Regions from separate parts of the Providencia hangzhouensis genome, predicted to be linked through region 1. Evidence: predicted binding sites of a transcription regulator. Region 1 holds the regulator's gene; each other region holds the start of a gene.
What was found. The regulator CRP, encoded in region 1, controls carbon source genes, mostly activating them, when cyclic AMP is high. The targets are predictions, from matches to a motif close to ATGTGANNNNNNTCACAT.
Positions count from the first base shown of each region.

Region 2: PZ638_RS10060 (sugar transporter) is a predicted target of CRP. The motif match lies at 2,463-2,480, and genes of this name have one in related genera.
Region 3: udp (uridine phosphorylase) is a predicted target of CRP. The motif match lies at 3,979-3,996, and genes of this name have one in related genera.

Region 1 is NZ_CP135052.1:327,211-338,385, forward strand. Features, by position in the region: gene polA (DNA polymerase I) at 1-938, shown strand, start outside; gene spfP (small protein SpfP) at 1,305-1,352, shown strand; gene yihA (ribosome biogenesis GTP-binding protein YihA/YsxC) at 1,465-2,076, opposite strand; gene ppiA (peptidylprolyl isomerase A) at 2,400-2,972, shown strand; gene PZ638_RS01460 (aminodeoxychorismate synthase component II) at 3,404-3,979, shown strand; gene PZ638_RS01465 (aspartate aminotransferase family protein) at 4,109-5,341, shown strand; gene PZ638_RS01470 (hypothetical protein) at 5,402-6,979, opposite strand; gene crp (cAMP-activated global transcriptional regulator CRP) at 7,171-7,803, opposite strand; gene PZ638_RS01480 (OsmC family protein) at 8,160-8,561, shown strand; gene PZ638_RS01485 (phosphoribulokinase) at 8,652-9,521, opposite strand; gene PZ638_RS01490 (YheU family protein) at 9,699-9,917, opposite strand; gene PZ638_RS01495 (hydrolase) at 9,914-10,897, opposite strand; gene PZ638_RS01500 (LysE family translocator) at 10,999-11,175, shown strand, end outside.
Region 2 is NZ_CP135052.1:2,237,230-2,248,404, forward strand. Features, by position in the region: gene PZ638_RS10045 (alanine/glycine:cation symporter family protein) at 1-1,371, shown strand, start outside; gene PZ638_RS10050 (hypothetical protein) at 1,572-1,850, shown strand; gene PZ638_RS10055 (DUF2594 family protein) at 2,027-2,248, opposite strand; gene PZ638_RS10060 (sugar transporter) at 2,620-3,819, shown strand; gene PZ638_RS10065 (DMT family transporter) at 3,946-4,278, shown strand; gene PZ638_RS10070 (DUF333 domain-containing protein) at 4,325-4,624, shown strand; gene PZ638_RS10075 (FdhF/YdeP family oxidoreductase) at 4,906-7,188, shown strand; gene dsbB (disulfide bond formation protein DsbB) at 7,247-7,762, opposite strand; gene nhaB (sodium/proton antiporter NhaB) at 7,914-9,464, opposite strand; gene fadR (fatty acid metabolism transcriptional regulator FadR) at 9,686-10,402, shown strand; gene PZ638_RS10095 (D-amino acid dehydrogenase) at 10,866-11,175, shown strand, end outside.
Region 3 is NZ_CP135052.1:626,202-637,376, reverse strand. Features, by position in the region: gene rmuC (DNA recombination protein RmuC) at 1-1,236, opposite strand, end outside; gene PZ638_RS02700 (DedA family protein) at 1,344-1,874, opposite strand; gene PZ638_RS02695 (tyrosine-protein phosphatase) at 2,024-2,806, opposite strand; gene udp (uridine phosphorylase) at 3,081-3,839, opposite strand; gene PZ638_RS02685 (GntP family permease) at 4,129-5,505, opposite strand; gene denD (D-erythronate dehydrogenase) at 5,516-6,475, opposite strand; gene PZ638_RS02675 (DeoR/GlpR family DNA-binding transcription regulator) at 6,539-7,306, opposite strand; gene otnI (2-oxo-tetronate isomerase) at 7,319-8,098, opposite strand; gene otnC (3-oxo-tetronate 4-phosphate decarboxylase) at 8,109-8,750, opposite strand; gene otnK (3-oxo-tetronate kinase) at 8,743-10,020, opposite strand; gene ltnD (L-threonate dehydrogenase) at 10,017-10,925, opposite strand.

The DNA of each region.
Region 1 (11,175 bases):
TAGCGCTAAACCATGCATTGCCAAAATTGTTGCTTGAGCACCGTAGTTTAGCCAAATTAAAATCCACGTATACGGATAAACTGCCACTCATGATTAACCCGCGTACTCAGCGTGTTCATACTTCTTACCACCAAGCTGTTACAGCAACGGGGCGTTTATCTTCTCGAGATCCTAACCTACAAAATATTCCAGTTAGAACTGAAGAAGGCCGCCGGATCCGCCAAGCCTTTATCGCGCGTGAAGGCTACAAAGTGATGGCAGCGGACTATTCACAAATTGAATTACGTATTATGGCGCATTTATCTCAAGATAAAGGCCTATTAACTGCGTTTGCGGAAGGGAAAGATATCCATAAAGCAACGGCCGCTGAAGTCTTTGGTGTACCACTGGAACAAGTCACCAGTGACCAGCGTCGTAGTGCCAAGGCGATTAACTTCGGGCTTATCTATGGCATGAGTGCATTTGGTTTAGCACGTCAATTAGGGATCCCTCGTGGTGAAGCTCAGCGCTATATGGATCTCTACTTTGAACGCTACCCTGGTGTATTGCGTTATATGGAAAACACACGCTTACAAGCTTCTGAACAAGGCTATGTTGAAACACTTGAAGGCCGTCGCTTATATTTAGCGGATATTAAGTCGAGTAATGGGATGCGCCGTAAAGCGGCAGAACGCGAAGCGATCAACGCCCCAATGCAAGGAACCGCAGCGGACATCATTAAAAAAGCCATGATTGCCGTTGATAATTGGTTGCAAACTGAAAAGCCGCATGCAGATATGCTAATGCAAGTTCACGATGAATTGGTCTTTGAGGTCAAAGAGTCTGAATTAGAGCGTGTTCAAGCTCAGGTCCAGTCATTAATGGAACAAAGCATGAAACTGGACGTGCCATTAAAAGTGGATGTGGGAATTGGTGATAATTGGGATGAAGCCCACTAATTATTAATCATATTGAATATATAAAACCTCCATTATGAAGAGACCCCCAAGAGTTGGATAACCAATTACTGGGGGTTTTTTACGTTTAAGCGAAGGTATAACAGATAATTATGCATTTGAAATTATTAACTAGAAATTCAATATAACTCTGCAATAAATCAATTATTTTTGTGATGACAGTCAAGAAAATGATTAACATTTTTATGCGACATACATCTCATAAATATGTAATTAAAATCCGTTTTTTGGCTTATTTTATTCATATTTCCGTGCTGAATCGTAGAAAGCTTTGAAAAAAAATTACAAAAAGGCTTTTTTTCGAGCGAAAAATAAAGTACATTAATAGGCGTAGGGTACAGAGGTAAGATGTTCTATCTTTCAGACCTTTTACTTCACGTAATCGGATTTAGCTGAATATTAGCTGCTCCAGTCAATTTTTTTGACTGGAGCATTTTTTTATCTAAAATTCAGTGGATTAGAATACGTAAGGGTGTTATGAGCCATTTCTGACTCACAATAAAAGAAATCAAGCCGGTGTGTTATACCAACTATCTAGCTTAATGCGGAGTTTATCGATACCAATCTTTTTCAGTGCTGAAAAGTATTCGACTTCAATATCCCCTTCAAGTGGAGCCAATGCTTGGCGAACTTCCATCAGTTGTTTTTTTCTTGCTCCAGAGGCCAGTTTGTCTGCTTTTGTGAGTAAAACTAAAACTGGTACATTCATCGCAACAGACCATTCAATCATTTGCATATCGAGGTCTTTTAATGGATGACGGATATCCATTAAGACAACCAGCCCCTTAATGCATTCTCTTTTTTGGAGATATTCCCCGAGTGCTTGTTGCCATTTACGTTTCATTTCTTCAGGAACTTCGGCATAACCATAGCCCGGAAGGTCAACAAGGCGAACGCCTTCCTCAACTTCAAATAGGTTGATTAGCTGAGTTCTTCCTGGTGTTTTACTGGTACGTGCTAAGCTTTTTTGCTGTGTTAATGCGTTTAACGCACTGGATTTCCCCGCATTAGAGCGGCCAGCAAAAGCCACCTCAATTCCAGTATCTTTAGGTAGATGACGGATATCGGGTGCACTGATGACAAACTTTGCCATCTGGTAGTTATGATTTTTAATTGCCATTTGTCGTTCTCCCTGAGTTAGCCTCAAAAGGCTCGGGGATTATAGCTTTGCTTAGCGCTTCCCGACAACTCGAAATCTCCTCTCAACCGCTTTTCTCTTGGAATCAGGTAATATTTTTCCTGTGTTGTGAGCCGCGCAATTGTAATAATAGAAAAATAGCCATTATTCATGACGCCTTTTGCTGAAAGTGGTCTAGAATTTAACGCATTTGATGCACTTTTGTTTTTGGGCGTAAATATAGGTAAATCTTCAGCATTCTTGTTAGCTTCACTCTAGAATTGCTTGATTGCAGTTGTAATGAGCTATAACGAAAGGGACCTTACATGTTAAAACGAATTTTTGTGCCACTTTTGGCCGTCTGCGCAATGAGCGCATCTTCTCTTGCTTTATCTGCGGGTGAGACTTATGTCAAGTTAGTCACGTCGGCGGGTGATATCGAATTAGAACTGAATAGTAAAAAAGCCCCTGTTACGACAGAAAATTTCGTTCAGTATGTTAATGAAGGTTATTACAACGGAACTACTTTCCACCGTGTTATTCCAGGTTTTATGATCCAAGGCGGTGGCTTTAATAAAGATTTACAGCAAAAGCAAACCCGTGCCCCAATCAAAAATGAAGCAGATAATGGCTTACGTAATTTGCGCGGTACTATCTCTATGGCACGTACTGCAAATAAAGACAGCGCAACGAGCCAATTCTTTATTAATGTTGCTGATAACGCGTTCTTAGACCACGGACAACGTGACTTCGGTTACGCCGTATTTGGTAAAGTGGTGAAAGGGATGGATGTTGCAGATAAAATCTCTAAAGTAAAAACGGAAAATGTAGGCCCATATCAAAATGTTCCTGTAGAGCCAATTACAATCATTTCTGCTGAAGTGATTAAAAAGCCTTAGTGATTAAAAAACAGTAGTAATTAAAAACTATCGTGTCGAATACAGTGGGTAGGTTGCTTTAACGTGCCCACTTTTTTTAAAATCCGCTTTTCCTTCCCCTTTGAGTTTCTCTTCATTCACTATGTTAGTTAAAATGTGTCAGCGCTTACTACGTTTTAATAGCCTTTTATTTCATTGTATTTAAAGTAATTCTTAATCAAAATGTGAGCTTGTTATAGGAATGTAAATATAGTTCCATGATTTTTATATGGAAATTTTTTTTGAGAAAAAATAATCATTGACTTAAATAGGCTATTTTCCTGCTTTGGCTGTGCTATGATAGCCGCCCTTATTATTTTTATGGTGTTTTAATCATCGTTCTGATTGCCAACACAATAAAAATATGCATAAGAAATAATACATAATGATAAAAATCAGTCGGATAGGCTAATATGCTTCTACTTATTGATAATTACGATTCATTTACTTACAACTTATACCAATACTTTTGTGAATTAGGGGCTGAAGTTGTTGTAAAACGTAATGATGAAATTACCATCGAAGAAATTGAACAGCTTTCGCCTACACATCTTGTGATTTCACCTGGGCCATGTACACCGGATGAGGCTGGCATCTCCCTTGAGGCGATAAAATACTTTGCAGGTACGCTTCCCATTTTAGGTATTTGCTTAGGGCATCAAGCCATTGGGCAAGCTTTTGGTGCATCAGTTGTTAAAGCACGAGAAGTTATGCACGGTAAAACCTCTGCGATTCACCATAATCATCAAGGGGTATTCAAAGGCTTGAACCGGCCCTTGACGGTGACACGTTACCACTCTCTGGTAATTGCGGCAGAGACACTCCCTGTTTCTTTTGATGTATCAGCATGGTCACTGAATAATGGTGATGTTGATGAAATCATGGGAATACGGCACAAAACCTTGCCTATAGAAGGCGTTCAGTTCCATCCTGAAAGCATTCTGAGTGAGCAAGGCCATGAATTACTAAATAATTTTCTAAAATATTAATTTATAAATCTGGTTCAGAATAAATTAATTATGCATATTATGCCCTTTGCTATTGCTCTTTTTTGATTTTTTATTCATATTTAATGATTATATTTTCATTATCGCATTAAATAAGAGCAGGTGAGGGGTATGTCAGAACAATACGCAGCAGCAGAACAACACGCAGTTAATCGGCAGACTTTCGATCAAGTTATGTTGCCTATTTTTTCGCCGGCGGAATTTATTCCAGTTAAAGGTGAAGGTAGCCGTGTCTGGGATCAGCAAGGTAAAGAATATATTGATTTTGCTGGTGGGATCGCGGTTCTTGCTTTAGGGCATTGTCACCCTAGTTTGGTGGCTGCTGTGCGTGAACAAAGCGAAAAGCTATGGCATGTCAGTAATATTTTCACCAACGAGCAGGCGCTAAAGTTAGCACAAAAACTTACGAATGCGACATTTGCTGACCGTGCGTTTTTTGTGAATTCAGGCTCAGAAGCTAACGAAGCCGCGTTTAAATTAGCGCGTCGTTACGCTATCACCAAATATAACCCATATAAAACGAAGATTATTGCTTTCAAACAAGCCTTCCATGGGCGCACATTATTTACCGTTTCGGTGGGCGGGCAAGCGAAATATGCAGATGGTTTTGGGCCAAAGCCTGCGGATATTATTCATGTGCCTTTTAATGACCTGGATGCGGTCAAAGCGGTCATTGATGAAAATACCTGTGCTGTGGTGTTAGAGCCCGTACAAGGGGAAGGTGGTGTCACCCCTGCGACATCAGAATTCCTGCAAGGAGTTCGCAAGCTATGTGATGAAAATAATGCATTGTTGATTTTTGATGAAGTACAAAGCGGTATGGGGCGTACAGGTAAATTATTTTCTTATATGCATTACAACGTTGTGCCTGATATTTTAACCACGGCAAAAGCATTGGGTGGCGGTTTCCCTATCAGTGCAATGATTACTACTGAAGAAATTGCGAAAACGATGGAAGTGGGTTCGCATGGTACCACTTATGGCGGTAATCCATTAGCTTGTGCAGTAGGTAATGCGGCGTTTGATATTATTAATACAGAAGATGTATTAAATGGCGTTCAAAAGCGCCGTGAATTGTTTATTGCTCATTTGAATAAGCTTAACGATAAATACCACATTTTTTCTGAGATCAGAGGAATGGGGCTCTTAATTGGTGCTGAGCTTGACGGCAAACTATTGAACCGCTCGAAAGATATCCTGCAAGCCAGCGCAGTAGAAGGGCTGATGATGCTCAATGCAGGCACTAATGTTTTACGTTTTACGCCTTCGCTGATTATTTCGGAAGAAGAAATTAATAGCGGCATGGCGAAATTAGAAACGGCAATAGAGAAGTTACTGAGTTAATGATTAATTGAAAGTTGCAGAGGCATTAATGTCTCTGCAACTAGTTCCTTAAGCAAGCGGTTATTTATTATCCAAGAGGCTTAATTCAGATTGAAGGTGAGATATATGAGCTTCTTCTTTGACTATTTCTGTCATAAGGTTTTTTATATCTTCTAATGTTTTTTGTGGGTCTTGCAAGGTATACTCTAAGCTTTTAGCTTTTGGTATTTTATTTTTAGGGATTATTGTTTGTTCTTCTTTACTTTGCGATAATTTATATCCATTACTAATAAATTGTTTGCGAGCTTTTGATTTTTCGGTGTGGCGTATTTTGATATTAGGCTTTTTTTTTCTAATAATTGATTTTTCTTTCCGATCTAAATTATCTGTTATTTTAGATTTTGTGTGGTTTTCGGAGGTGGTTAAATTAACCACTGTTTCTTTCTTCTTGTTTTCTGAACTATACCCAGAATCGACAGAATTCTCTGAAACATAACCAGATAAATTAGAGTTTATACTTTCATTACTCGAATAAAAATTAATGCTTGAATTCTGATGGTTATCACTAAAAAATTCATTAAATATTGTTTTTGCATTTTCACTGATAATATCAGAGTCTGACTTATTTATTATGCGAGTTGCATCATCAATAATATCTTGTGAATACGCTTGTTTAACAAGTTCGCTACTCTCTGTATTTAGACTTTCATCTTGTGCTTTATACCAGTCAATACCATCATTGTCCCAAGCTAGTTGTTTATTTGTGGTAGATTCATTGAAATGATCTTCTAACGTGCTAATGGCTGATTCCATTTTATTAAAAATATTTCCGCACTCTTTATTTTTGTCAGGTGATGGTTCAGTAGAGTCTAGAGTATTGATATTATTTAATTGATTATTATCTTGAAATACTTCTTTATTCGAATCTTTAATTTTTTCGTGTTTTTTTATTAAATTTTGACTGGTTATAGTAGTTTTATCTATAATCTTAGCCTCGCCATTTTCAAATTTAACGCATAGTTCTTCCTTTTTATTTGTTTTAAAAACATCTCTGAACTTGCGAATACTTTTTTCATGAATGGATTTTATTTTATATTTAAAATTAGATAGCATACCTGCGGAACGGTTTAAATGAAAATCTACAAACGTTGAGGTTTCAACGTTGTTTTTTTTACTTGTTTGCATTGGTAAGTCTTCCTGAGTTTTATGGGTAATTGAATGGTCTTCTACTGGGGTAAAATTTTTTTCTATTTTTCTCGAATTTTTAAATATGAGGGGATAGCGAGAAACTAAGCTCTGATCTTGAGAACTAGGCATATTTTTAAAAAAATCAAGGCTAGTCTTGAAATCGATAGAGCGGATGTCAATATTTTTATTTTTTTGAGTTTCAAAAATAGTTTTATGCTTAGGATAAAATGTCTTATGAGTTGGCTGGGTATTAGGTAGCAAACTTCCTATATTTAATGAAGATACAAAGTTTTCACGTGGTGTCTTTTTTATCTGTTCTGTAGGTTGTTTCACTAATGTGGGGGAATTTACAGATGCTTGATTTGCATATTGTAAGTTTTCAAAAAAGGTTTTATTCTTAATAAAATCTTTTTTGTTATTTTCTAATTGTGGCGAAATAACTTGGTTTTTTGTGCTAGTAATAGTGCGCATATATAAAATCTCGGATGATTAATTATTAATTATTTTATATAAGTATATTTTAATTAATATCAAAAAACGCGAGTGTGCTAGAAAGTCAATAAAGGGGCCATAAGCAAAGAAATGAAAAACAGCGCTATATCATTGATATACCGCTGTTTACAATAATAGCCCAGCCAAAGGTGGCCAGGCTGAAAGGTTAATTAACGTGTGCCGTAAACCACAATTGTTTTACCATGTGCAGAGATCAGGTTTTGGTCTTCTAACATTTTCAAAATACGGCCAACTGTTTCACGGGAACAACCCACGATTTGGCCTATTTCCTGACGGGTAATTTTGATTTGCATACCGTCTGGATGTGTCATCGCATCAGGTTGTTTGGCTAAATTTAATAGAGTTTGAGCAATACGGCCTGTAACGTCTAAGAATGCGAGGTTACCGACTTTCTCAGATGTTGTTTGTAGGCGACTAGCCATTTGCGCAGAAAGGCGCATTAAAATATCAGGGTTAACCTGAATCAATTGACGGAATTTTTTATATGAAATTTCAGCAACTTCGCAGGCGATTTTTGCTCTAACCCACGCAGTACGTTCTTGCCCTTCTTCAAATAACCCAAGCTCACCAATGAAATCCCCCTGATTCAGGTAAGAGAGGATCATTTCTTTGCCTTCTTCATCTTTAATTAAAACAGCCACCGAACCTTTAACGATATAGTAAAGGGTTTCTGCTTTCTCACCCTGATGGATAAGAGTGCTCTTGGATGGATATTTATGAATATGGCAGTGTGACAAAAACCATTCAAGAGTAGGGTCTGTTTGTGGCTTGCCGAGAACCATTAGCGTTATCCTCTGTATGTTATTGCAGCCATTCGGAAAAACGTACTAGAAAGGCTGGCTTTAAAGTCACTAGCTTAGCATATTAATTTGCCTTATATACCTTTAAATAATCAAGGGGCTGATTACTTCAGCGTTTTTGATTGCTCTTGGTAACGCAAATTGATATCAACACTATAATATGATCAATTAAACTGTTGAGTTTTGATCTTAATCCTATCAACTAAGTATTGTTTGTAGCATATTCAATAAAGAAAGTCTTCCCTGTATCGCTTCAGCCAAATAAAGTTGATATAACATTCCTTATATCTATGGAACAATGTAGCCTTTAAACCGATTTCATTTCAAGGGGAAATACAATGGAAGCAAGAGTAAAGTGGGTTGAAGGGCTTTCTTTCTTAGGAGAGTCTGCGTCTGGGCACCAGGTGATGATGGATGGCAATGCGGGTGATAAAGCCCCAAGCCCAATGGAAATGGTGTTAATGGCAGCGGGGGGTTGTAGCGCAATTGATGTCGTTTCGATTTTGCAAAAGGGCCGCTACGATATTACGGATTGTGAAGTTAAATTAACCTCACAACGTCGTGAAGAAGCCCCTCGTTATTTTGTGAAAATCCATTTGCATTTTATTGTGACAGGGAATGAATTAACGGAAAAAGCAGTCGAACGTGCCGTTCAACTTTCTGCTGAGAAATATTGCTCAGTCGCATTGATGTTAGAGAAAACCGTTGAAGTCACACACAGCTTTGAAATAAAAAACTAAAAATAAATTTAATTTTTATTAATATATTTGAATTGAAAGATGCTTACCTTAATTAATGATAAGCATCTTATTTTTTAATCAAAAAATAATTTAACTGTTGTTCTTTTGATTAATTAGTTTTTCGACTATTGGTGCCATAATTAATTCCATTGCTAAACTGAGTTTCCCTCCTGGGACGACAATTGTATTCATTGCTGAAATAAAAGAGCCGGATATCATTGACAGCAAATAGGGGAAATCAATTTGCTCTAGCCCACGAAAGCGGATCACAATAAAGCTTTCGTCTTGTGATGGGATAGCTTTAGCCGAAAATGGGTTAGAGGTGTCTACCGTAGGAACGCGTTGAAAATTGATATGGGTGCGAGAAAATTGTGGCGTGATGTAATTAATATAGTCCCCCATTGAACGTACAACAGAGTCCATAACCGCTTCGCGGGAGTGCCCTCTCTCTGTGGTATCGCGGATCAATTTTTGGATCCATTCGAGGTTGACAATAGGGACAACACCTACAAGCAAATCAACATGTTGTGCAACATTATGTTCTGGAGTGACAACGCCACCATGCAGCCCCTCATAAAATAAAATATCTGTTTTGTCTGGTAGCGGCTCCCAAGGGGTAAATGTCCCAGGTTGCAAGCCATACGGTACCGCTTCATCATAAGTATGTAGATATTTACGGGACTGCCCACAACCTGTTTTTGCATAGTCGATTAAGGTTTGTTCAAGCAACGCAAAATCATTCGCTTCGGGGCCAAAGTAACTGATGTGCCGGCCTTGTTCTCTGGCTTTACGGATAGCCATATCCATTTCAGGGCGTGTATAGCGATGAAAGCTATCCCCTTCTAATGTTGCTGGTTGGATATTTAATTGGTGAAAAACTTTACGAAATGCTTGGCTAGTTGAGGTTGTGCCAGCTCCGCTCGAACCAGTGATAGCAATGATTGGGTGCTTTTTGGACATCGTGGACTCCCTGTGTTGCGCTTATAAGCACTATTTTAATCAATAGTGCATGAAGCGGATTAACGGGTGTTAGGGTTTTGAGTTTTATTTGATGGTTTTACGACATGATTGTGTGGAAAACCTGTAACTTAATTCATGATAGATGATGACGTAAAAATGAACCATAGAATAAAAACATCAGACAGAAAAACTCCCCTTAGGCATGAAATTAACCGATTCATGCAATTCAGACCAGACTAGCACAATTTCACCAGAAACTAACTGCCGTTTCACATCGTTGACCTTATCTTGTAAGCTTTTTTCATGGGAGCCGTAGTCGGTTCCTTCCCGTAAGACATAGCTTTCAATTAGGTTTTCCAATGTTTCAGGTTCAAGTTCTTGCCAAGGAATAATCACATTATTTCCTTATCTAAATAAGGCGTTAACCATTGAGGGATGCGTGTTTCTAACCACATTTGCGGTTTTCTCAAGGTACCGCTCACAAAGCCTACGTGCCCACCATGTTCTGTCATTTGGTATTCCACATTGTGGGGTAAAAATGATAAATCAGGAACAACCTCAGGCGCCATAAATGGGTCATCTTTAGCGTGGATAATCAATGTTGGCTTCGTGATGTAAGCTAATTTAGGTAATGCGCTGCATTTTTGATAATAATCTGTCGCATCATCAAAACCATGAATACGAGCAGTGATCACATCATCAAATTCACGGATGCGTTTTAGTTGTTTAAGCTGCAGCAAGTTTAAAGGTAGTGAGCCAGGGTAGCGTACCAATTTACGCGTTGCATTACGTTTTAAGCCATTTAGTAAATAGCGTTGATAGAATTGAGATATTCCTTTTTCCATCCGCAAAGAACAGGCTTCTAGCATTAATGGGGCCGAAACCACGACGCCCGCATCTAAATCTGCATTTTGCCCACTTTCTGCGAGATAGCACGCTAACATATTACCACCAAGAGAATAGCCGACTGCGGCCGTCGGCGTATCACCATAGGTTTGTTTTAACCAACGGAGAAAATAGCGAGCATCACTGGTTTCACCTGAATGGTAAATTCGCTGTTGGCGATTGGGTTCACCGCTACAACCGCGAAAATGCATAATTACACCCAACCAACCATGCTTTTGGGCCGTTTCTAGCATCCCGTGGGCATAAGGGCTCTTAAAATTGCCTTCGAGACCATGGAAGATCACTAAACGTGGCTTATGTGCCGCTAGCTCAGGTTTTTCACTCCAAGCGAGATCGATAAAATCGCCATCAGGCAATTCAAGCCGCTGCCATATTGGTTTGATTTTCGGTGTTCTACGGAAAATCCTTGGCAGTAATGTTTGGAGGTGTGGATTTTTAGCCCAACTTATTGGACGAAAGTTTTCTGACATAGCCTTATTTTTATTTAATGGGGACTCTTGTGAGTCACATAACATACTGTTATTTTTTTGTGATGCAAGTAAACAAATTTGAGTTTGAGGCTAAATTATAAATGACATTGGGGCTGGTTTTTTCTCTTTTTACGTTTTTATTCATTGCTGCAGTCACTCCCGGCCCTAACAATATGTTGCTAACGTCAAGTGCAGCAAACTACGGTTTTCGCCATACAATAATATTATGCCTTGGTATTATGTTAGGGATGCAGTCAATACTCTATCTCTCCGCATTC
Region 2 (11,175 bases), 1.9 Mb from region 1:
ACTACGTGGTTAAGTGAACTAAATGGAGTGGTTTGGGGAGTACCAATGCTGGTTGGGATCTTAGGCGTTGGTATTTATATGCAAATCCGGCTTGCATTTTTACCGATAAGAAAAATTGGGACAGGTTTTAAGTTATTGTTTCAAAAGAATGAATCACGGGGTGAGGGACAAATATCGCCTTTTAATGCATTAATGACAGCGTTATCGGCAACGATTGGTACAGGGAATATTGCCGGAGTTGCAACCGCAGTGGTCATGGGAGGGCCGGGAGCGTTATTCTGGATGTGGATGACGGCATTGGTAGGAATGGCAACAAAATATTCTGAGGCGGTGTTAGCTGTTCGTTTTCGTGAAGTCGATAAATATGGCCAATATATTGGTGGCCCAATGTACTACATTAAAAATGGATTAGGCCCTAAATGGATTTGGCTGGGAACACTGTTTGCCTTTTTCGGTGCATGTGCCAGTTTTGGTATCGGCAATACGGTACAAGCGAACTCAGTGGCAGATGTGCTAGAAAGTAACTTTGGCGTGCATAAATGGTTGACCGCAGGGGCTTTAGTTTTATTAGTTGGTGCGGTATTGATTGGTGGGCTGCGACGTATTTCTGATGTTGCAGGAAAACTTGTCCCATTTATGACTGTTGCCTATTTTGGCGCGGGGGTCATTGTGCTTGGTATTTATTTTACTGAGATCCCTGCGGCACTTTCTCTGGTTGTTACCTCGGCTTTTAACCCTGTTGCTGCTCAAGGTGGGTTTGCGGGGGCTGCTGTATGGGCTGCAATACGCTTTGGGGTTGCACGAGGCGTATTTTCCAATGAAGCAGGTTTGGGGAGTGCGCCTATCGCTCATGCCGCTGCAAAAACACAAAACCCTATTCGCCAAGGACTCATTGCGATGTTAGGGACATTTATTGACACTATCATTGTGTGCTCTGTCACAGGGTTAACTATCATTATTACTGGTGGTTGGCTGACCAGTGAAACAGGCGCGACATTAACCGCATCATCATTCCAAACGGCAATTCCCGGTGGAAATTATATTGTTGCTATCGCATTAGCCGTGTTTGCATTTACCACTATTCTGGGTTGGAGCTTTTATGGCGAAAAATGTGTGCAATATTTATTTGGGTTGCGAGCAATAAAGCCGTACAGAGTTTTATGGCTGATTGCTTTACCTATCGGCGCAACACAATCACTTGATTTTGTTTGGTTGTTGGCAGATACACTAAATGCCATGATGGCGATCCCTAATTTGATTGCCTTGTTACTTTTAAGCCCTGTTGTTTATCGGTTAACACGTGACCATATAAAAGATGTGAACGCAGACAGCATTGATATGGCAAAACAGTTGTACGACAATAAATCATAATCTATTGATAATAAGCTTCATTTTAATAGTGAAGCTTATTATTTCATTAATATCTCTCCTCTCATTCATCAAGCCTATCGATAGGTAATATATAAATCATCTATTTTTATAGGTAAAATTACGGGATGGCGTTAAATGCGCTATGCTTAGAAGAGAAGTTGTAAACCATGCGTATTTTATAAATTAAACAAGGGGATAGAATGGATATTCTGGAGAAAACGTTATTGTTTGGTAATGATTTTTTGACAACGACAAATCCCGCTAGGTTAGTTCCGTTTAAATTTGAGATCTACCGTTCTGAGCAAGGTTTTTACCATCGGATTTATAAGCAAGTTGGTATGTCAGGCGCTAACTTTGGGCAAACGTTTGAAGTGTGGGCTTTTGAAGAACAGAAAAGTTGGGATAAGCAAACCGACGATACAACAGTCGATGAATATATTCAGCATTGCCAAGATATTTATAAACGGAATAATACATAAGTTTTAGAAAAAAAAGCCCCCTTCATAGGGTTCTGAAGGGGGAGCTAAATGAATAAAGAATGGTTTAATTCATGAACAAAGATAGATGATTTTCATGATTAAAACTTAGTTATTTGTGCAGTTTAAACCACTTTATAGCATGTATATCCTTAAAATAGCATTTATCGCTAAATAATCTATTGGCGATACGCTGTTTTTATCTGTTCTAACGTATTTTTATAGGTTTCTGCCTGTTTTTCGTCTTCCATTTGTGCAACTTCACGTTGCATCTTGACCAAAATCTTACCTGCATCAGCTTGGCCGATAGCTTTTAGCATATGCGTTAATAAGTTTTTTAGGCAAGTAACTTCATCTGCTAAGGTATTAACGTTAGGTTCAGTAGGAAAATGGTTTTTCATTAAAGCGGTCCTTTAAGCATAAAAAATAATAGTGAGATTGTAGCATAGAAAGTAATGCGATGTATTTTCAGATAACTGAATGTAATAAATATTCAGATAAATGACTTAAATTTGAACGAATAATGAAACAGAATAGTCGAGAGAATAAAAATAAGCAGACATGATATTGTTCTTGCCAATTAGGCAAAGAGGAGCCTTTATGAGTAATGAAAAAATGTGATACAATTCACATAAAAAGAGTTATTAGCAACCTAGCTTGCTTAGTGACAACTCAATCCTGTATGAAATACCAATATCCTTTCGCAGCAATTTTTACGCACAATTAAACCGTTGTGTATGTTATTTGTGGGAAAGTAAAGGCTAAGAGAAATATGACGCAAGTTTCTAGAAAAACAGCTTGGATCCGTGTAATAGCATTAGCGGTCGCTGCATTTGTTTTTAACACAACAGAGTTTGTGCCTGTAGCATTACTCAGTGATATTGCAAAAAGCTTTGATATGACGGTCGCACATACTGGATTGATGATAACAATCTACGCGTGGGTTGTGGCTTTGATGTCGTTACCTTTAATGCTATTAACCAGTAAAATAGAGCGTCGCAAATTATTAGCTTTTTTATTCGTTATTTTTGTTATTAGCCACATTATTTCAGGGTTTGCGTGGAGTTTTGATATTCTAATAGCAGGGCGTATTGGCGTTGCATTATCCCATGCGGTATTTTGGTCAATTACTGCATCTTTAGCTATTCGGGTTGCTCCTGCAGGTAAAAAAGCCCAAGCTCTTGGGTTATTAGCAACGGGGACCGCTTTAGCGACAGTATTAGGGCTTCCCCTTGGTCGAGTGGTTGGGCAGTTTTTAGGCTGGCGGGCGACGTTTTTAGGTATTGGTATCATTGCATTATTTACTATGGTTGTGTTGATCCGTTTTTTACCTCGTTTACCAAGTGAACATTCTGGTTCGTTAAAAAGTGTTCCTATGCTATTCCAACGGCCTGCACTCGTAGGAATGTTCGCATTAACTGTTTTAGCTGTTACCGCACATTTTACAGCTTACAGCTATATTGAACCTTTTGTTCGAGAGGTTGCATTGCAAAGCCAAAATTTTGCTACTTTACTACTACTGATTTTTGGTGGTGCCGGTATTTTCGGAAGCGTAATATTTAGTCGTTACAGCAGCAAGTTTTCATTATCATTTTTACCTGCAGCAATCGCATTTATGACGATTTGTTTATTATTGCTGATGCCATTAGGTAGAGATGTTTGGTCTTTGGTTATGTTATCAGTGTTCTGGGGAATGGCGATGATGTGCATTGGCTTAGGGATGCAAGTTAAGGTGATTGATTTATCTCCAGATGCTACTGACTTGGCAATGTCAATTTTCTCTGGAATTTTTAATATTGGTATTGGCGCTGGTGCGCTGTTAGGTAACCAAGTTATTGTTCATTTGGGGATGACTCAAATTGGTTATATTGGTGGTGCGATCGGTCTGATAGCCTTTGCTTTATGTGTTTATCTATTCAAGCGCTATAGAGAATCTCTTACTGATAGAATAGACGTAGCTTCAAATCATTAACTCGTCTTAGCACCATGAAGAAGATATAAAAGCTCTGGGTTATTTTCAGGATAGACAGAGCTTTTTTGTTGTATATAGGAAAATAATAAGTTTCATTATTACTAATTCTAATAATAAGGAAAGGCGATGAAGGGTTTGGGTTTTTTGTTGATGTCTATTATTGCAGAAGTCATTGCGACGACAACATTGAAAGCATCTGATGGTTTTAGTCGTTTTTGGCCGTCTTTGATTGTTATTGTTGGCTATGCTGTCTCTTTTTGGGGGCTTTCGCAGGTAGTAAAAACAATGCCATTGGGTATTGCTTATGCAATTTGGTCAGGTTTAGGGATCGTGTTGGTTTCCGTCGCTGCAATTTATATTTACAACCAAAAACTCGATTTACCTGCAATTATTGGTATGCTATTAATTATTATTGGTGTTTTAGTCATCAATTTATTTTCAAAAAGCGGCGGGCACTAAACAGTTGGTGCAAAATGTTCAGGTAGCATGATAGGAGAAGCAGGGAATGAGGCATAGGGTTAATCATTTTTTTCAGCCAATAATAGCAATGTCACTTATTGGCGTTATATCTGTTATGTTATCTGCGTGTGGTAGTTCAAATGTGGATAAATCGGTGGAACATTCTGCGAGTCAGTATGCTCAACAAGTGGTCAATTTAGGCCCCGGTGCACAAGAAGCTTGTATGTCAGCGGGTGGGTTGCCCGCACTCACATTAGAATTAAATGGGTCACAAACTGCAGTATGCCAATTTGCGAATGGTAAACGTTGTGCTGTTGACATTATACAATCTGGCTCTTGTATATAACTCTTCTTTTTATGAAGTTAATTAATTTTCTTTTAATGGAAAGTTAATTAACTTCATGCATTTATTATAACTGAATGTTAAATTAATATTCATCATTTCTTTTTTTAATTATATTCTAATTGCTCATTTATAAATCATCTAATTATGAACATCTATTTAAGTGTTTATTTTAATTATTGATATTTAACGGCGAAGTTACTAATATTAAATAATAAAGAAAAGTTTAAATAATTATAAAAGCATATATAAAGACATTTCCATTTATTAAAGAGTAATGCCTAATGAAAAAGAAAATTGAAGAGTATGATGGCCCCGCTGCGGGTTGGGGGGCTGTAAAAGCAGTTGCAGAAGCTTTACGTGGCCAAATGAAAGTAGGACACGATATCATTGCAATGTTTGAAATGAATAAGGTGGATGGCTTTGATTGCCCTGGCTGTGCGTGGCCTGACCCTGTCCATACAGCATCATTTGATATTTGTGAAAATGGCGCAAAAGCAATTGCTTGGGAAGCAACATCTAAAAAAACAACCCCGGAATTTTTTTCTAAATATACTGTAACAGAATTACTCGAATGGGATGACTTTCATTTAGAAGATGAAGGGCGTTTAACTCACCCCATGAAATATAATTCACAAACAGATAAATATGAACCTATCGAATGGGAAGAAGCCTTTCAACAAATAGGTACGCGTTTACAAAGTTATTCAGACCCAAATACCGTTGAATTTTATACCTCCGGCCGGACTTCAAATGAAGCCGCATTTTTATATCAATTACTGGCTCGTGAATATGGAACAAATAATTTTCCAGACTGTTCAAATATGTGCCATGAGCCAACGAGTGTTGGTCTTGCTAACTCTATTGGTGTCGGTAAGGCGACGGTATTATTAGACGACTTTGATAAAGCAGATTTAGTGATTTGTATAGGTCATAACCCTGGGACTAACCACCCGAGGATGTTGAGCTCATTGCGTGAAGTTTCTAAACGCGGCGCAAAGATCATTGCAATAAACCCTTTAAGAGAGCGTGGTCTTGAGCGCTTTACCTATCCACAAGACGTGTTAGAAATGCTAACGCTAGAATCTACACCTTTAGCGGGGCACTATTATAAAGTTCGTGTTGGTGGAGACACTGCGTTACTTAAAGGGGTTATGAAGTTATTGATTGAAAAGCACCAAGCCGCAGTAGATGAAGGAAAAGAGCCTATTCTCGATACTGAATTCATATCAACTCATACACAGGGTTATGAAGCTTTAAAAAATGACTTACTGACAACAAGTTGGAAGGATATTTTAAGGGTTTCTGGCTTGCCACGCGAGTCTATCGAAGAGATTGCAGACCTTTATATTGAAGCAAAAAGCACCATTATTTGTTATGGCATGGGGATCACTCAGCACGAACATGGTACGCAGAATGTTCAGCAATTAGTCAATTTGCTGCTACTTAAGGGCAATATTGGTCGGGAAGGTGCGGGTATCTGCCCATTGCGTGGCCACTCGAATGTGCAAGGTGATAGAACCGTTGGCATTACAGAAAAACCGTCAAAAAGCTTTTTAGACAAAATTGAACAACGATTTGGTTTTAAGCCACCAAGCGAATTCGGTCATGCTGCAGTCGCGAGCATGCAAGCCATTTCTGAAGGAAAAGCGAATGCTTTAATTTGCATGGGAGGAAATTTAGCGGTTGCAATGCCTGATAAAGACGCTTGTTTTGCTGGTATGAAAAAGCTTGATTTAGCGGTTCATACTGCAACTAAACTAAATCGCTCCCATTTATTAACAGCTAAGCAAACATTCTTATTACCCGTATTGGGTCGCAGTGAAATAGACAGACAAAGCAGTGGTGTGCAATGTGTTACTGTAGAAGACTCAATGTCGATGGTTCACGCATCAAAAGGTTTACTTAAACCATGTAGCCCTTACCTTAAATCTGAGTGTGCGATAATAGCAGGAATAGCTAAAGCGGCAATACCTCAGAGTAAAGTCGAATGGGATGATTTTATCGGTAACTATGACTTGATCCGTGATGCAATGGAGGCGGTATTACCTGGCTTTGATGATTACAATGCACGTATTAAAATACCGGGAGGATTTCACCTGACAAACGCTGCTTCTGAGCGTCGTTGGTTAACTCAATCAGGTAAAGCTAATTTTGTACCGACAGAAGGCGTTATTGAAGACCCAAATTCAGCAGTAAACAGTGAATTGATTTTGGCAACATTACGCAGCCATGACCAGTATAATACTACAATTTATGGGCTAAATGACCGATACCGTGGTGTGTTTGGGCAACGAGATGTTGTTTTCATCAGTGGTGCAGAAGCCCAAAAACAGAAGTTACAGGCGGGAGATAAAGTGAATCTCATCGCATTAGACCGTGAACAAAAACCGACAAAACGCCGTTTAGATAACCTCACTGTGGTGATCTATGATATGGCAGACCGAAGTATTGCCACTTATTTCCCTGAAGCCAATAATTTAATTTCATTAGATAATTTCGACCCGCAATGTGGTATTCCTGCGTATAAAAATATCCCTGTGAAATTAGAGAGAGTCATTCAATAGATAGATGTTATTGTTTAGGAACCCCAAATGTTGAATTTAACATTTGGGGTTTTAAAGATTATTTTTTGGCTGGGAAGAATTGGCTGATGATAACAATGATTGCAACTAAGAGATAAGCCGCGAAGATACCAATTAACCATTGTGGCATATCAAGCCCTAAGAATGCCCATTGCCTAACGGCACAGTCACCTGTTGCTTCAAACACTGCAGGGACCCACTCTTGTAATGGTAACCAATCAGGGAAATTAACGAAAAAATCGCAAGAAGCAAATGGAGAAGGATAAAGTTGTAGCATGGTATGTTCCCATGCAAGGTCTAAGCCACGCCAAGCAGAGTAAACCCAAATAAGAATTGCTACCCAGCGTATTACCATATTCCGTGGTGCTATTGCCCCAATTAAGCCAGCAACCATAATGCCAAGTAATGCAACACGTTCATAGACACACATAACACAGGGTTGTAGCTTCATCACATGTTGAAAATATAAGGCCGCACACTCGAGCATAAAGGCAATAAAGGCCATGAGTAGCCAGGCGCCTCTTCCTTGCGAGCAGTAGTTAAAAAATCTGAACATACTTAGTATCCTAATTGAGTAATGCGCACATTTTGCCTCTATCAGCTCGATAAAAAAAGCAATTAAAGTGAAATAATGCAATTTCAGATAAGGCTTTACCTAACATTACAATTAGCCATATTGGTATATGGCTAATTGTTTTAAAGTATAGTTACTGGGCGAATGTAATCAAACCGATACTTTCCATCCAATGAGTGATTGGTACTAGCCAGAGCTCTACCCCTAATAACCCGACAATAGTCATTACGATGGTATATGGAAGAGCCATCCAAACCATACGACCGTAGGATAAACGGATTAGTGGAGATAACGCTGAGGTTAATAAGAATAAGAAAGCAGCTTGCCCATTAGGTGTTGCAACAGAAGGCAGGTTAGTACCTGTATTAATTGCTACGGCTAAGAATTGGTATTGTTCCATTGATACCAAACCTTCATTCGCTGCTTTTAAGGCTTCAGTAATGTAAACAGTCCCTACGAATACGTTATCTGATACGGCAGAGAGTAGGCCATTAAATAGATAGAATAATGATAATTGTGACGACTCAGAGGATTGCAGCACAAACTGAATAAATGGGGTGAATAGTTGTTGGTCAATGATTACGGCTACAATACTAAAGAAGACAGTTAATAATGCGGTAAAGGGTAACGCTTCCTCGAAGGCTTTCCCCAACGCATGTTCTTCTGTGATACCACAAAATGCGGTCGTTAGCACGATAACAGAAAGACCAATAAGGCCAACTTCCGCTAAATGGAAAGCAAGAGCAACGATTAGCCACACGCCAATTAAGCCCTGAACAACTAACTGTGCAAGATCTCTTTTGGTACGTTTAGCCGTCAGTTTTTTATCGTGCTCAGTCAAAATTTGACGTACAGAGTCAGGAAGTTCAGCACCGTAACCAAATAGCTTGAACTTTTCAACAACAAAACAGACAACCAAACCACAAATAAAAACAGGTATGGTCACAGGAGCCATACGAATATAAAAAGTAATGAAGTCCCAATTAACATGCTTTGCAATGATAAGGTTTTGTGGTTCACCAACCATGGTCATGACACCACCAAGCGCGGTACCAATACCGGCATGCATCATTAAGCTACGTAAAAATGCCCTAAATTGCTCAAGGGTTTGCTTTTGTTCCGCACTATTAATGAAACCATCATTTTGTAGGTCAGTGTTACTGGGCTGGTTAGAGGCATATTGGTGATAGATAGAATAAAAGCCAATTGAGACGCTAATGACGACGGCAATAACGGTTAATGCGTCTAAAAATGCGGATAAAAATGCACTTGCCATACAAAAAGCAAGGGAAAGAATGCGTTTAGACCGCACGTTTATCAACAGTTTGGTGAAAACAAATAACAGTAATTGCTTCATGAAGTAGATACCAGCTACCATAAAAATCAGTAACAGGATAACTTCAAGGTTATTGCTAATTTCATGTGAAATTTGGGCAGGGGTGGTCATACCAATAATAACGGCTTCTATGGCTAAAAGACCACCTGGCTGCAATGGGTAACATTTAAGAGCCATTGCTAATGTGAATATGAATTCAACAACTAATAGCCAGCCTGCGACGAAGGGGCTGATGAAGTAAAAGATAATAGGGTTAACTATTAAAAATACAATAATTGCTAATTTGTACCAATCAGGCGAATTTCCCAGGAAATTTTTCAAAAAAGCAGTTTTTAAACTAAAATCCATTATGATTCGTTATCCTCTTTTATGCGGATGTCGTGTATTGTGCTATACATACTACTCTTATCTTTTGCGGATTTTAAGCTTATTTGCTAATTGAGAGCTTATGAATTATATGGAAATTCTATGATTTGCCTCACTCTTTATTTTTAGTCTAACTATATCAGACGATGACAATCTGGTATGATTTGCCCAATATCCGTCTAAATGTTTGGAATAATAAAAATATGGTTATTAAAGCTCAAAGTCCGGCTGGTTTCGCGGAAGAGTATATTATTGAGAGCATATGGAACAACCGCTTTCCACCAGGTTCAATTTTACCCGCAGAGCGTGAGCTTTCGGAATTAATTGGTGTGACACGAACAACCTTACGTGAGGTGTTACAGCGCTTGGCTCGGGACGGTTGGCTAACCATTCAGCATGGTAAACCAACTAAAGTGAATAACTATTGGGAAACGTCTGGTCTAAATATTTTGGAGACATTGGCTAGGCTAGATCACGATAGGGTGCCCCAGCTAATCGATAATTTATTGGCAGTACGTACCAATATCGCTGCTATTTTTATCCGTACAGCCTTTCGAAATAACCCCGAGAAATCAATAGAAGTATTAGCTGAGCGGGAAAAAGTTGAAGATAATTCAGATGCATTTAGTGATTTGGATTATAACATTTTCCGTGGTCTTGCATTTGCATCCGGTAACCCGATCTATGGCTTGATTATTAACGGCTTAAAAGGGCTTTATACCCGTGTTGGTCGCTATTATTTTTCGAACCCAGAAGCTAGGCGTTTAGCGTTAAATTTCTATCAACAATTAAGCCATCTTTGTCGTGAACAAGCCTATGACCGTATTATGGATTGTGTGCGTAATTATGGAAAAGAAAGTGGAATAATTTGGCATAGTATGCAAAGCAATATGCCTTCAGATTTAGCTCAAAGTCGCTAATTAATTAGCGGTGATACACTTAAGGCCAGCATGTTGCATTGAATCTGCATGCTGGTTTTTTTATCGTTAATGATTGACAGTTTTTAGTCACATAGCCACCGAATACGAAAATGAAGCGAAAAAACCAATTTTTGTTGGTTTTTTTGAAATTTAATGCTGACAAAACCCCTCGAATTGGTTTAATAAAATAAACATATTTTATTGGGCGCATCACTTGAATCGATAGAAAACTCTGAATTAACAAAATAGATAAATTGCCATTATTTTATCCAATTGAATTATAAGAATTTAAATTTATGCTTAAATTTTAGTCTAGTATTTAATATCGACATGTAAAACAAATGTGATGAAATTTAAATTTTTTAACTTTATTGTTAAAAGTGTTAATCCACCACATTGGCAAATAATTTCTAGAATATTATCCTAAAATAAATGATGCATATTTTTATTTTGCGGGGAAGCTATGAAAATTCTAGTGTTAGGTGCGGGAGTGATCGGTGTAACAACAGCATGGTATTTAGCACAAGAAGGGCACGAAGTGCTGGTGGTGGATAGACAACATGATGTAGCAGAGGAAACAAGCGCAGCAAATGCAGGGCAAGTATCCCCTGGCTATGCAACCCCATGGGGGGCTCCTGGTATCCCCCTTAAAGCCGTGAAATGGATGTTTGAAAAACATGCGCCCTTGGCAATACGTCCAGATGGTACGTTATTTCAACTGCGTTGGATGTGGCAGATGCTAAAAAACTGCGATATCCAACATTATGCGATGA
Region 3 (11,175 bases), 300 kb from region 1:
TTCGGCAAGGCGTTTCATTGCCGATAGGTAAGTATTATTTGCTTTATCAAGACTGGTGCCTAAAACCTGCATATCATCCACAAACAAGCGCAGCTTGTCATACATTTTCGCTGCTCTATTTGCTATCTCCTGGGCATTTTGCCCTTGGCGTTCATACCGCCAAATATTATTAATTGTCCTCACCGCCACTAACAATGTCGAAGGACAAACTAACATAATATTCTGTTTAATTCCTTCATCAAGTAACTCAGGTGCTTCTTTCAAAGCCAGTAAATACGCAGGTTCAATAGGGATAAACATTAAAACGTAATCTAATGAACGAATTCCCGGTAACTGATGGTAATCCTTGCGGCTTAGCATACGCATGTGATTGCGGATAGATGCCACATGGTTTTTTAACGCCTGTTGCTGTTCATGTGGATCTTCGCTATTGAAGTACTGTTCATAGGAAACCAACGACATTTTGGCATCAACAACCACATCTTTCCCTTCAGGAAGATGGATAATCACATCCGGTTGATAGCGGCTATTATAACTTGTATTGATGCTAACTTGGGTTTCAAACTCACTTCCTTCACGTAAACCTGAGACTTCGAGGATCCTGGTAAGAATAGTTTCCCCCCAGTTTCCTTGAATTTTGTTATCCCCTTTCAAGGCTCGTGTCAGGTTAACCGCTTCTTTGGTCATTTGATTATTGAGCTGCTGTAATTGCCGAATTTCATAGGCTAAAGTGTGGCGTTCTTTCGCTTCTTCACCAAAACTTTGCTGAACTTGCTGACGAAAACCTTCTAATTGCTCACGAAAAGGTGACAGCATCGCCAATAGGCTTTTTTGTTGTTGCTCTGATGCACGACGCTCATTTTGTTCAAAAATACGATTTGCTAAGTTTTCGAATTGTGCTGTCAGCCGTTGTTCGCTATTTTGTAAAATTCGCTGTTTTTCTTCGTTGGCTAGCTGGTTCTGTTCAAAACGAGTGATAACTTCGCGAAGCTCCGCTTCTTGTTCTCGGTTAATATCCCTTTGAGTGCGCAATTCTTGATCTAGCCTGTCATACTCTTCTTTCCATTGCGCAAGGTGGATGTTTTTTTCGTCACTTGCAGCAAGTTGGCGGTTGAGTTGTTGTAGTTCCTGATCTTTTTGCGCAATTTTTTGGGCAATAGAGAACCAAGCGGCTAAACCACCAACTAAAACGCCACTCAACGCACCAATAACAGCATATAAAAGAGAGGTATCCACGGTTAAATCCTTACTTTACAAAGTCTAGTGTAAGGTAATGGGATACTGTATAAGTGTCCAGAGGTAATTTAGCCATCGAAGAAAATTTTGCGAAGCACTTCGCAAGCTTAGCCTATCCAACTTGCGAACCATTTCAGGCCGAGCGCTCCCGGCGCTAAAATACCAAATGCCCAAATCATCGCAGAAGCAATATTCGCAAGTTGGAAATGCCGTTGTGGCATGGCGCAAATCCCTGCAACCAAGGGAACAATAGCTCGTAACGGCCCGAAGAAGCGCCCAAAGAAAATTCCCCAAATACCCCATCGGTCAAAGAAACGCTGCCCTTTATCAATCATTTGTGGGTTACGAGAAATCGGCCACATATGGCGTACATTTTCTTTGTAATGATAACCAATCCAATAAGAGAGCCAGTCCCCAAAGAAAGCACCGAGAGCTGCTGCTAACCATATTGGCCAGAAAGTAATATTACTTTCACCAATTAAAGCGCCAAGCGCGAGTAAAATAACCGTTGCTGGTAACAGGAGTGACAAAAATGCCAAAGATTCCCCAAACGCCAAAAAGAAAATAATAGGAAGCGCCCATACTTCATGTTCGCGTGTAAAGTCCGTCACTATGGTGACAATTTCATTGAGTGTCACGGTCAGTTCCTTTCATTAGGGAATAATCAGAATACTGTAGCGAAAAAGTGGTAAATCAAGATTAAACAAAGCAGAAACACTTTTAGAAAAACTAAGTTGTGGATACGGAAAAATGGATTATCCACAACTCATCTTACAGTTAGTGAAACTTAGTCCAAAAACTGACTCTGCAGTGCTTCTCGTTGTTGCCTTCCTAAGCCAAAATCTTTTTCTAGCCATTGGTCAACATTGCCATAATGGCTTTCAATACTGTTTAGAGCCGTTCTTAAAAAGTCTTCACGTACCGAATAGACATACTCAAATTTTTTCACAATGCTTTCGTCCATCGTTTTTGCATGCTCTTCGAGTAAATGCTTGCGGTATGGTGCAAGTGTTTCATTAGTCAGTAAGTAATCTTCCATTACAGTGTCTAAATCTGCACCTAAAGCAAATAATACTAATGCGGACCCGACGCCTGTACGGTCTTTTCCTACCGCACAGTGTTGTACGATACCACCTTTTTCTGGCTGTTTGAGTAAATTGACCAATTGGTAATAAGCAGGATTGTTCAGTGGTAATAATTCATATAAACGGAACATAAAAGCTTGCGGGTCAAATTGTTCCAATATTTCTGGCGTAAGTTTATCTAAATTTGCTGTGACCTCTTTTGCTAACGGATTTGCTGGTGCATGCACATAATGTGCGCCTTGCCAAATGACATCAGGCTTATCTAAGATTTCAGCTTCATCACGATAATCAATGATTTGGAAAAGATTTTGTGAACGTAGAACAGCTTCGTCCTCTTGAGTTAATCGGTCTAACGCACCGGAACGAAACAGGACTCTAGGCTTGATCTTCCCACCATTAGCGAGTTTTTTACCACCAAGATCGCGGAAGTTAATACCGCCTTTTAAAGGCAAAACAGAAGGATGAAGATAAGGTGTTGTTGACATAATAATTCCTTTTCGCCCTACAGCTTTCATTCCAGTTAGCAATAAAACAAATGTAACCTGAACAATTTAAGGGCACATAATATTGATAATTGTTTTTATGACAATAACAGATCTAGCGAATAAGAGGATCAGAATATTTCCTGTAAATTGATTAACAATTGTAACATTTATAAAGGAAATAAAGAGAAATAAGAGGTATGTAAAAGGACTAAGCCCGCTTACTTTTTGTCCACAACCGAGTGAAAGTCAAGTAAACGGGCCAGTAAATCACGGACTACAGTAAGCGGCGTGCAGCTTCAACCACAATACTTAATACGTTACCTTCAGTTTTCTTCAGTAACGCTTCATTTGGAATTTCTTGTTGGGTACGATTTACGATAACACCCGCAACCATACCAGCACGTAACCCTTTACTACTAGAACACATAGTCAGCAATGTGGCTGATTCCATTTCGTAGTTCATCACGCCCATGTCTTGCCACTCTTTCATCGAACCTCTGAAATGACGCATCACACGGCCAGTATAGGTATCATAACGCTCTTGACCTGGGTAGAAGGTATCAGATGATGCAGTTACACCAACATGAACGGTTGCACCTGCATCTTTCGCTGCGGCATAAAGCGCATTGGTACAATCAAAATCGGCAACTGCTGGGTATTCTAATGGCGCGAAGTGTTGGCTAGCACCGTCTAAGCGAACTGCTCCAGTTGTCACTAAAACATCACCGACATTGATATCTTCTTGGATTGCACCTGTTGTACCAATACGTAAGAAAGTGCGAATACCAAGCTGCGCAAGTTCTTCGACTGCAATAGACGTTGATGGGCCACCGATACCGGTTGAACAAACAATGACGGCTTTTCCGTCAACCTCACCACGCCAAGAGGTGTATTCACGCAATGACGCAAGGTGTACAGGGTTATCCATCAGACGTGCAATTTTTTCAACACGGTTAGGATCCCCAGGAACAATCGCTACGGTCGCACCCTGTAAGTCACTTTTCTTTAAACCTAAGTGGAAAACGTCAGACATTTCAAACTCCTTTACACAATGGCATCATTAAATCAGTCAATACTGATTAATCGTTATTTATAATATAGCGATAAAGCCATAATTTTTTAGTGATGAATGTCACTTTTAATGAAAACAATAAAAGTTTGATTTCATTATTAAGTGACTTATGTCACATTTATTCATTGATCTTATTTCTCTTTAAAATCCATTGTCATCAGTATAGATGAAAGTTTGATATAACGACAAAAGCGCCCCTGATTGCTGGGCGCTTTGATTATTTGGCAGAACTAAAAATAGTAACGCTATATTAGAGAATTACATCAAGAACGAGGACACCAACTAGACCTATTGCCCACGCAATGGTGGTCGGAATAGACCAAACAATGATTTGCTGTTTAACGTCCTTAATTCCCATCATTCTGTTCACAACCCAATACAGGCTGTCGTTAAAGTAACCGAAGAACAGAGATCCCATGGTTGCCGCTTGCGCTGCGACCAATAAGTTAATATCAGGTATTTGGCTAATGATTGGTGCAGAAATAGATGCTGCGGTAATCATTGCTACTGTACCCGAACCTTGAATCAAACGAACCAACGTCGCGATGATAAACGGAATCAATACAGGTGTAATTGGCAGATTTGCTACATGCTCAGCAAGAATGTTTCCTGTGCCACTATCGCGCAGTACCGCGCCTAATGCACCACCAGCCCCCGTAACAAGCAGAATAATACCGGCTGCTTGTAAGCCTTCTTCCATACGGTCGATGACTTCTTCTTTCGTTGCTTTTGGCATTAATGTGTAAACAGAGATCAACACACTAATTGATAATGCAATAATGGGTGCGCCTAAAAATTCAAATGTTTGGAAATACCAATTGCTTTCCATACCTTGGAAAGATTCTGTTTTAAGAATTAATCCATTAATTGCATTTATGAAAATTAACAAAATAGGCGTAATAATCGGTAAAAGCGATAAGAACAGGCTTGGTAATGGTTTATTCGCTTTTTCTTCCATATAACGAGCGTGAACTTCTTTCAGGTCTTCACTACCCGTTTCATCTGGCATAAATTCAGGGTATTTAGTCCCTAACCATTTTGCGTAAAGAACAATACCGATAACACAAGGAATAGCGAGGCTCATTCCTGCCAGGATCATTGCGCCAACATCGACACCAAAGATCCCTGCCACGCCTAAAGGCCCAGGTGTTGGTGGAACGGTGTGGTGTGTCACCACTAACCCACCAGCGAGTGCAACGCCTAAAGTTAGTATGCTACGTTTACCATTTTTGGCTAATGCTTTTGCCAATGGGTATAAAATCACAAAAGCGGAATCAACGAAGATAGGAATACTGACAATATAACCGGTAATTGCCAACGCCCATTCTTCACGCTTTTTTCCTAACCATTTGATAAAGCTATAAGCGATCTGTTCAGCAGCACCTGAAACTTCCAGCACCCTTCCCATCATTACCCCGAGTCCGATAACAATACCGATGCTACCGAGTGTTGACCCAAAGCCTTTTGTAATGACTGTCACTGTCTCTGCTGCGGTCAAACCACCGGATATACCTGCGATTGCTGCGGCAATTAGCATTGCTAATAACGCATGAACACGCGTTCGTAATACTAAGAAGATCAGGACAAATATGGCCACTGCGAGGCCAATAATAGGAATATAGGACATAGGCTATCTCCTACTTAGACGAACCGTGGTGGGTGATAAACGAACGGATCGCATCACCAAACGAGCCATCTGCACGAAAACCGAGATCCAATGCACGGCTGATATCAAATTTGCCCGGCCAGCTCGCCACAATACGGTTAATGGCTTCATCAGGCTCAAAGCGAATAAGATCCACAGCTTCTTGGCCTGCAACATCACGTAGAGCATCGATCATACCTTGGACGGTAACGGTGATACCTGGCAGGTTCACAGTGCGTGATTTACCAAATTTTTCAGCAGGGATACTGACCGCATGAATAAAGTTGTTAATCACAGTTTCAGGGCTAGATAACCACAGCGCTAGGTCAGGGGAGACAGGACAAACACTTTCAACCCCATTTAATGGCTCGCGAATAATGCCACTTGCGAATGAAGAGGCCGCTTTATTTGGCACACCCGGACGAATACTAATGGTTGGTAAACGCATCACACGGCCATCAACAAAGCCTTTACGTGAATAGTCATTGACCATCAATTCACACATGGCTTTTTGAGCACCATAGGACGATTGTGGGTTAACGACACACAAGTCTGTGATGACATCAGGTAGCTCACCACCAAACACAGCGAGGGAGCTGGTGAACATAAATTTGATTGCAGGGTTCTTGGCACGAGCGACTTCCAATAATTGACGAGTGGCTTCAAAGTTAACCTTCATACCCAAGTCAAAATCACTTTCAGCATGGCTACTTACGATAGCTGCAAGGTGGAAAACCACATCGGTTTGTGCATCAATCAGTTTATCAGCCGCCCCTGCTTGCGTTAAATCTAACGCGACGCAACTGACTCTGGCATCTTCAACCGGTGATGTAGGGCATTGAATATCGGCTAAAACAAGGTGGTCAAATTTTAAACCCTGGCTATTTTTAAGCAAAGCAGCGGCTAGCTGCTGGCCCAGAAAGCCTGCGCCACCAGTAATAATAACTTTCATTGTAATTCTCCTTGCTATAGCCTTTTAACTGGCTATGCAGTTTTAGGTAAGATTATTTATGTTTTATGTCTTGATTAAATGAAGTTTTATGTTTTGTTCTGTTATCCGCTGCACCACATCAGTTGGTAATTGGTCATCACAAATGATGTCGTGCAATTGATTCAATGGGCAAACACGAAACATGCCATATTTGCCGAACTTACTACTGTCTGAAACCAGCACACAACGGCGAGCAACATCCAATAGCGTTTGTTTTATCTGAACCTTTTCCTCATGCGGGGTAGAAACCCCGTGCTGCAAATCCCATGAACTGGTGCTGATAAAAGCAATATCAACATTGAGGGTTTTCAGCATCATCGCAGCCGTATTTCCTACACTAGAATGGTTACGTTTATCCACCAATCCCCCGGTGTGGTATAGGTTTAGCTGCGACTTATTCATTAAGTACTGCATAATCGAAAAATCATTAGTGACAATCGTTAAGTTGAAACGCTCGCCGAGTACGCGTGCTATCTCAAAGGTAGTTGTTCCCGCATCGAGATACACCACTTGCCCATCTTCAACTAGTGAGCTGGCAAACTGGCCAATTTCACGCTTATGGCGATGATGTAACCGCGCTTTTTCACTCCAAGGTAACTCTTGGCGCAGCACATCATTTAACTTAACGCCACCACTAATACTGAGTACCTTCCCTTCTTCTTCTAACATCCGAATATCACGTCGCACTGTCATATGAGAGACATTCATTAGCTCAACCAAGTCACTGATCGATACGGTTTGATGTTCATGCACGTAACGGTAAATAAAATCACGACGCTCAGAAGGGAGCATAGGTTCTCCTAATTATGAATTTGCTTGTTTAAGCCAGCCTAATCCATCTTCGGTGCGGCCTGCAGGATGGTATTCACATCCTAACCAGCCTTCATACCCCATTTCATCCAACTGCTTAAAAATCCATGGGTAATTGACTTCACCGCTATCCGGTTCATGACGATAAGGAACTGACGCTATCTGAATGTGACTAAATTTACCCCATAAACGTTCAATTGTTTTCAATAAATCACCTTCCATAATTTGGCAGTGATATAAATCCAACTGGATAAATACATTTTCACGAGCAATTTCAGGTAGTAATGCTTCAGCTTGTTTTTGTGTCGTCAAAAAGTATCCGGGCATATCGCGGGTATTGATGGGTTCGATAAGCACACGAATACCGTGCTCAGCCATCACATCCGCCGCATATTGAATATTTTTGATATAGCATGCAGTTTGCTGTTCAAGTGTATAGTTTTCATTCACTTTCCCCGCCATCGCATGAACTTGTTTACAGCCTAAGGCTTTTGCGTATTTCAAGGCCGTTTGTACGCCTTCGGCAAATTCTTTCTCACGACCTGGGATCGAAGCCATACCACGCTCCCCTTGTGCCCAATTTCCCGCTGGCATATTAAACAGAGCTTGTGTTAGATGGTGTTTACTCAGCTCCCCCGCAATGACATCGGCATCTTCTTCATAAGGGAAGAGGTATTCGACACCTTTGAACCCCGCATTTGCAGCACGTTCAAAGCGCTGTATAAAAGGCACTTCGGTAAACATCATGCTTAAATTTGCAGCAAATTTAGCCATTTTCGCCTCGCTACTTTTGTGGATAACGACTTTCGAGCTGTTCAACTTGCTCTTGCGTTAATGTTGTAAAGCCATGTGGGCGTAATGTGATATATAAGCGAGCGGTATCTTCTAACTCTTCTGCATTGAAGAAAGCTTGTCTTAACGTTTTGCCACCCACGACCGGACCATGATTTGATAGCAATACCGCATTATGTGTCGGTGCTAATTTTGCAATTTCCTCACCAATTCGGTCATCCCCCGGTGGCAAGTATTCAATCAATGGCAATTTCCCCACTCGCATCACATAATAAGGTGTGATGGGAGGTAAACAATTTTTTGTATCTAACCCCGGCAAGCAAGACAACGCCGTTAACCAAGGTGAGTGAAGGTGAACAACTGCTTGGCAATCAGGGCGTTGCAAATACATCGCCATATGCATAGAAACTTCTTTTGTCGGCTTATCACCCCCAATCCAATTGCCTTGTGCATCGAGTTTACTCAGTTTGTTAGGGTCTAAATCACCAAAGCTGGAGTTTGTCGGTGTCACAATAATCGAACCATCAGGTAACCGAGCACTAATATTTCCTGCACCACCACTACTGTATCCGCGGTTAAACATTGATTTAGCCCAATCGACTAACTCTTGGCGCAGCGCCTTTTCATCACTCATTAAACATCTCCTGTGCAAACTGGAAGAAATTTTCTTGGCCGAAATTACCTGATTTCAGCGCCAACCAGTTACCGCTTGCTAAATCCTGTACCCATGGCACACCAGGGGCAATTGGTGAACCAATACTTAATTGTTCTGTTCCAAGGCTTTGAACCACTTTTCCTGAGGTTTCGCCACCCGCAATAATAAAGGTGTCATACCCTTTCGCTTGCAACAGTGCGACAACTTCACCAAATACCTTCTCGACCGCGAAACTTGATTCCGCTGCGCCATATTTTTCTTGTGTCTGTTTCAATAATTCAGGTGATTGAGTGGCATAAAGCATTGGCGCTAAACCGGTTAGTTGCTGTGCTTGCACCCAATCAGCTAATGTTTTGGCATACTCTGAGTTATTTAAACATTCACCCACATCCAACATTTTTGCAGGAGCAACTTGCTGATAAGCCTGCACTTGTTTGTTGGTCATTACCGAGCAACTCCCCGATAAAACAACCGTTTTTCTGTTTTTACCTGTTGGTTTTTCGCCACGTTGTGTTGTGCCGCCCCATGGGCATTGGCTATCCACATTCGCTAATGCAGCGCCGAGGCCTGAGCCCCCAGTTAACAGTGGCATGGCTTTAACCGCTTGTGCGATAGGAAGCAAATCATCCATCGTTAAGCTATCAACGACCGCGTAACTCACACCTTGTTGAGCTAACTCGGCAAGCTTTTGGCTAACAACGTCACTGCCTTTTTGAATATCTTCAAGTTTGACTAAACCTGCTTTACCTTTTGATTGTTTTTCCATCACACGCAATAAATTTGCGTCGGTCATTGGGGTTACAGGGTGATGCTGCATGCCACTTTCATTAAGTAGCTGGCCATTCACAAATAAATGACCGTGAATAACCGTTCTGCCGTTCACAGGTAACGCTGGGCAAACTAATGCTAAATCTGTTCCCAGTTGGGCCATTAATGCATCTGTAACGGGGCCAATATTGCCTTTTTCGGTTGAATCAAACGTTGAGCAATATTTAAAGAAAATTTGCTGACAATTCGCTTTTTGCTTCAGCCACTTGCACGCATTGGTCGATGCACTAACAGCTTCATCGACAGGACAAGAGCGGCTTTTCAAACTGATCACTATCGCATCAACATCTTCTGGTACTGGTGTATTTTCATCAGGTTCATTCAATAGCTGAACAACCTTCCAACCGTTTTGCACCATAAAGCCTGCAATATCTGTCGCACCGGTAAAATCATCCGCTATTACGCCTAACTTCACTGTCATGCTTTTTTCTCCGGTAAAGTAATACCTTTAAATGTTTTGATCACCGCGCTGTCATCCTGCTGACCAAAGCCTTCATTGCTCGCTGAAATAAACATTTGATGGGCTGTTGAAGCAAGTGGCAGCGGGAAATTTAATGCTTTCCCTGTTTCCATCACTAGCCCTAAATCTTTGACAAAAATATCTACTGAGGATTTTGGCGTATAATCACCGTCTAAGACATGTTGCATACGGTTTTCAAACATCCATGAATTTCCAGCTGCATGGGTAACAATGTCGTACATCACGTCAAGGTCAATACCCGCCTTGGCGGCTAAAGCCATGCTTTCTGCGGCAACAGCTATATGCACCCCAGCTAATAACTGGTGAATCGTTTTGACGGTTGAACCTAAGCCGACTTCATCCCCTACGCGATATAAGCGCTCAGAAATAGCGTTAAATACGGGTGAAAGCTGCTCAAATAGAGCTGCTTCACCTGAAGCCATTACAGTCAATTTCCCTTCAGCGGCTTTAATTGAGCCACCTGAAATAGGCGCATCTACAAGCGGTAATTGATATGAGGCAAGGCGCTGAGCGATATTTTTAGTTTGTTCCGCAGCCAAGGTACTGTGCAACACAATAACCGTACCGGGGCGTAGTTGTTCAACTAAAGGCTGTTCACCCGAAAATAAAATGGCTTCAACTTGACGACCATTAACCACCACCAGCAACAAAGCATCAATTTCATGGGCAAATTCCGCTGCATTTTGCCCCACTGCAATTGCGCCTGCGTTAAGTAGGCTTTTGCATGCACCTTGGTTTAAATCAAATCCATAGGTAGGAATGTTATTTTTTATAAGAGATTGTGCGATCCCCATCCCCATAGAACCTAGGCCAATCACGCCAATTTTATTAACGAAATTTCCCATAATGACCCCTGATGTTGTTAATCTTCGTGACTGTTGTGAATTTTCACACAATAAAATTCACAAACACATGACTAATATCACATTTGAGATAATATAAAAAACAAACAATAAAAGCATAACCAATTGAATTAAAACAAAATAAATAAAAACCCACCTTAAACATGCTTTCACAGAATGATGTGATAAAAAATGTGACGCTCGTTATGTTTATTCACGTTTAATTCACAAATGAAAAATCTTTGTTTCTCTA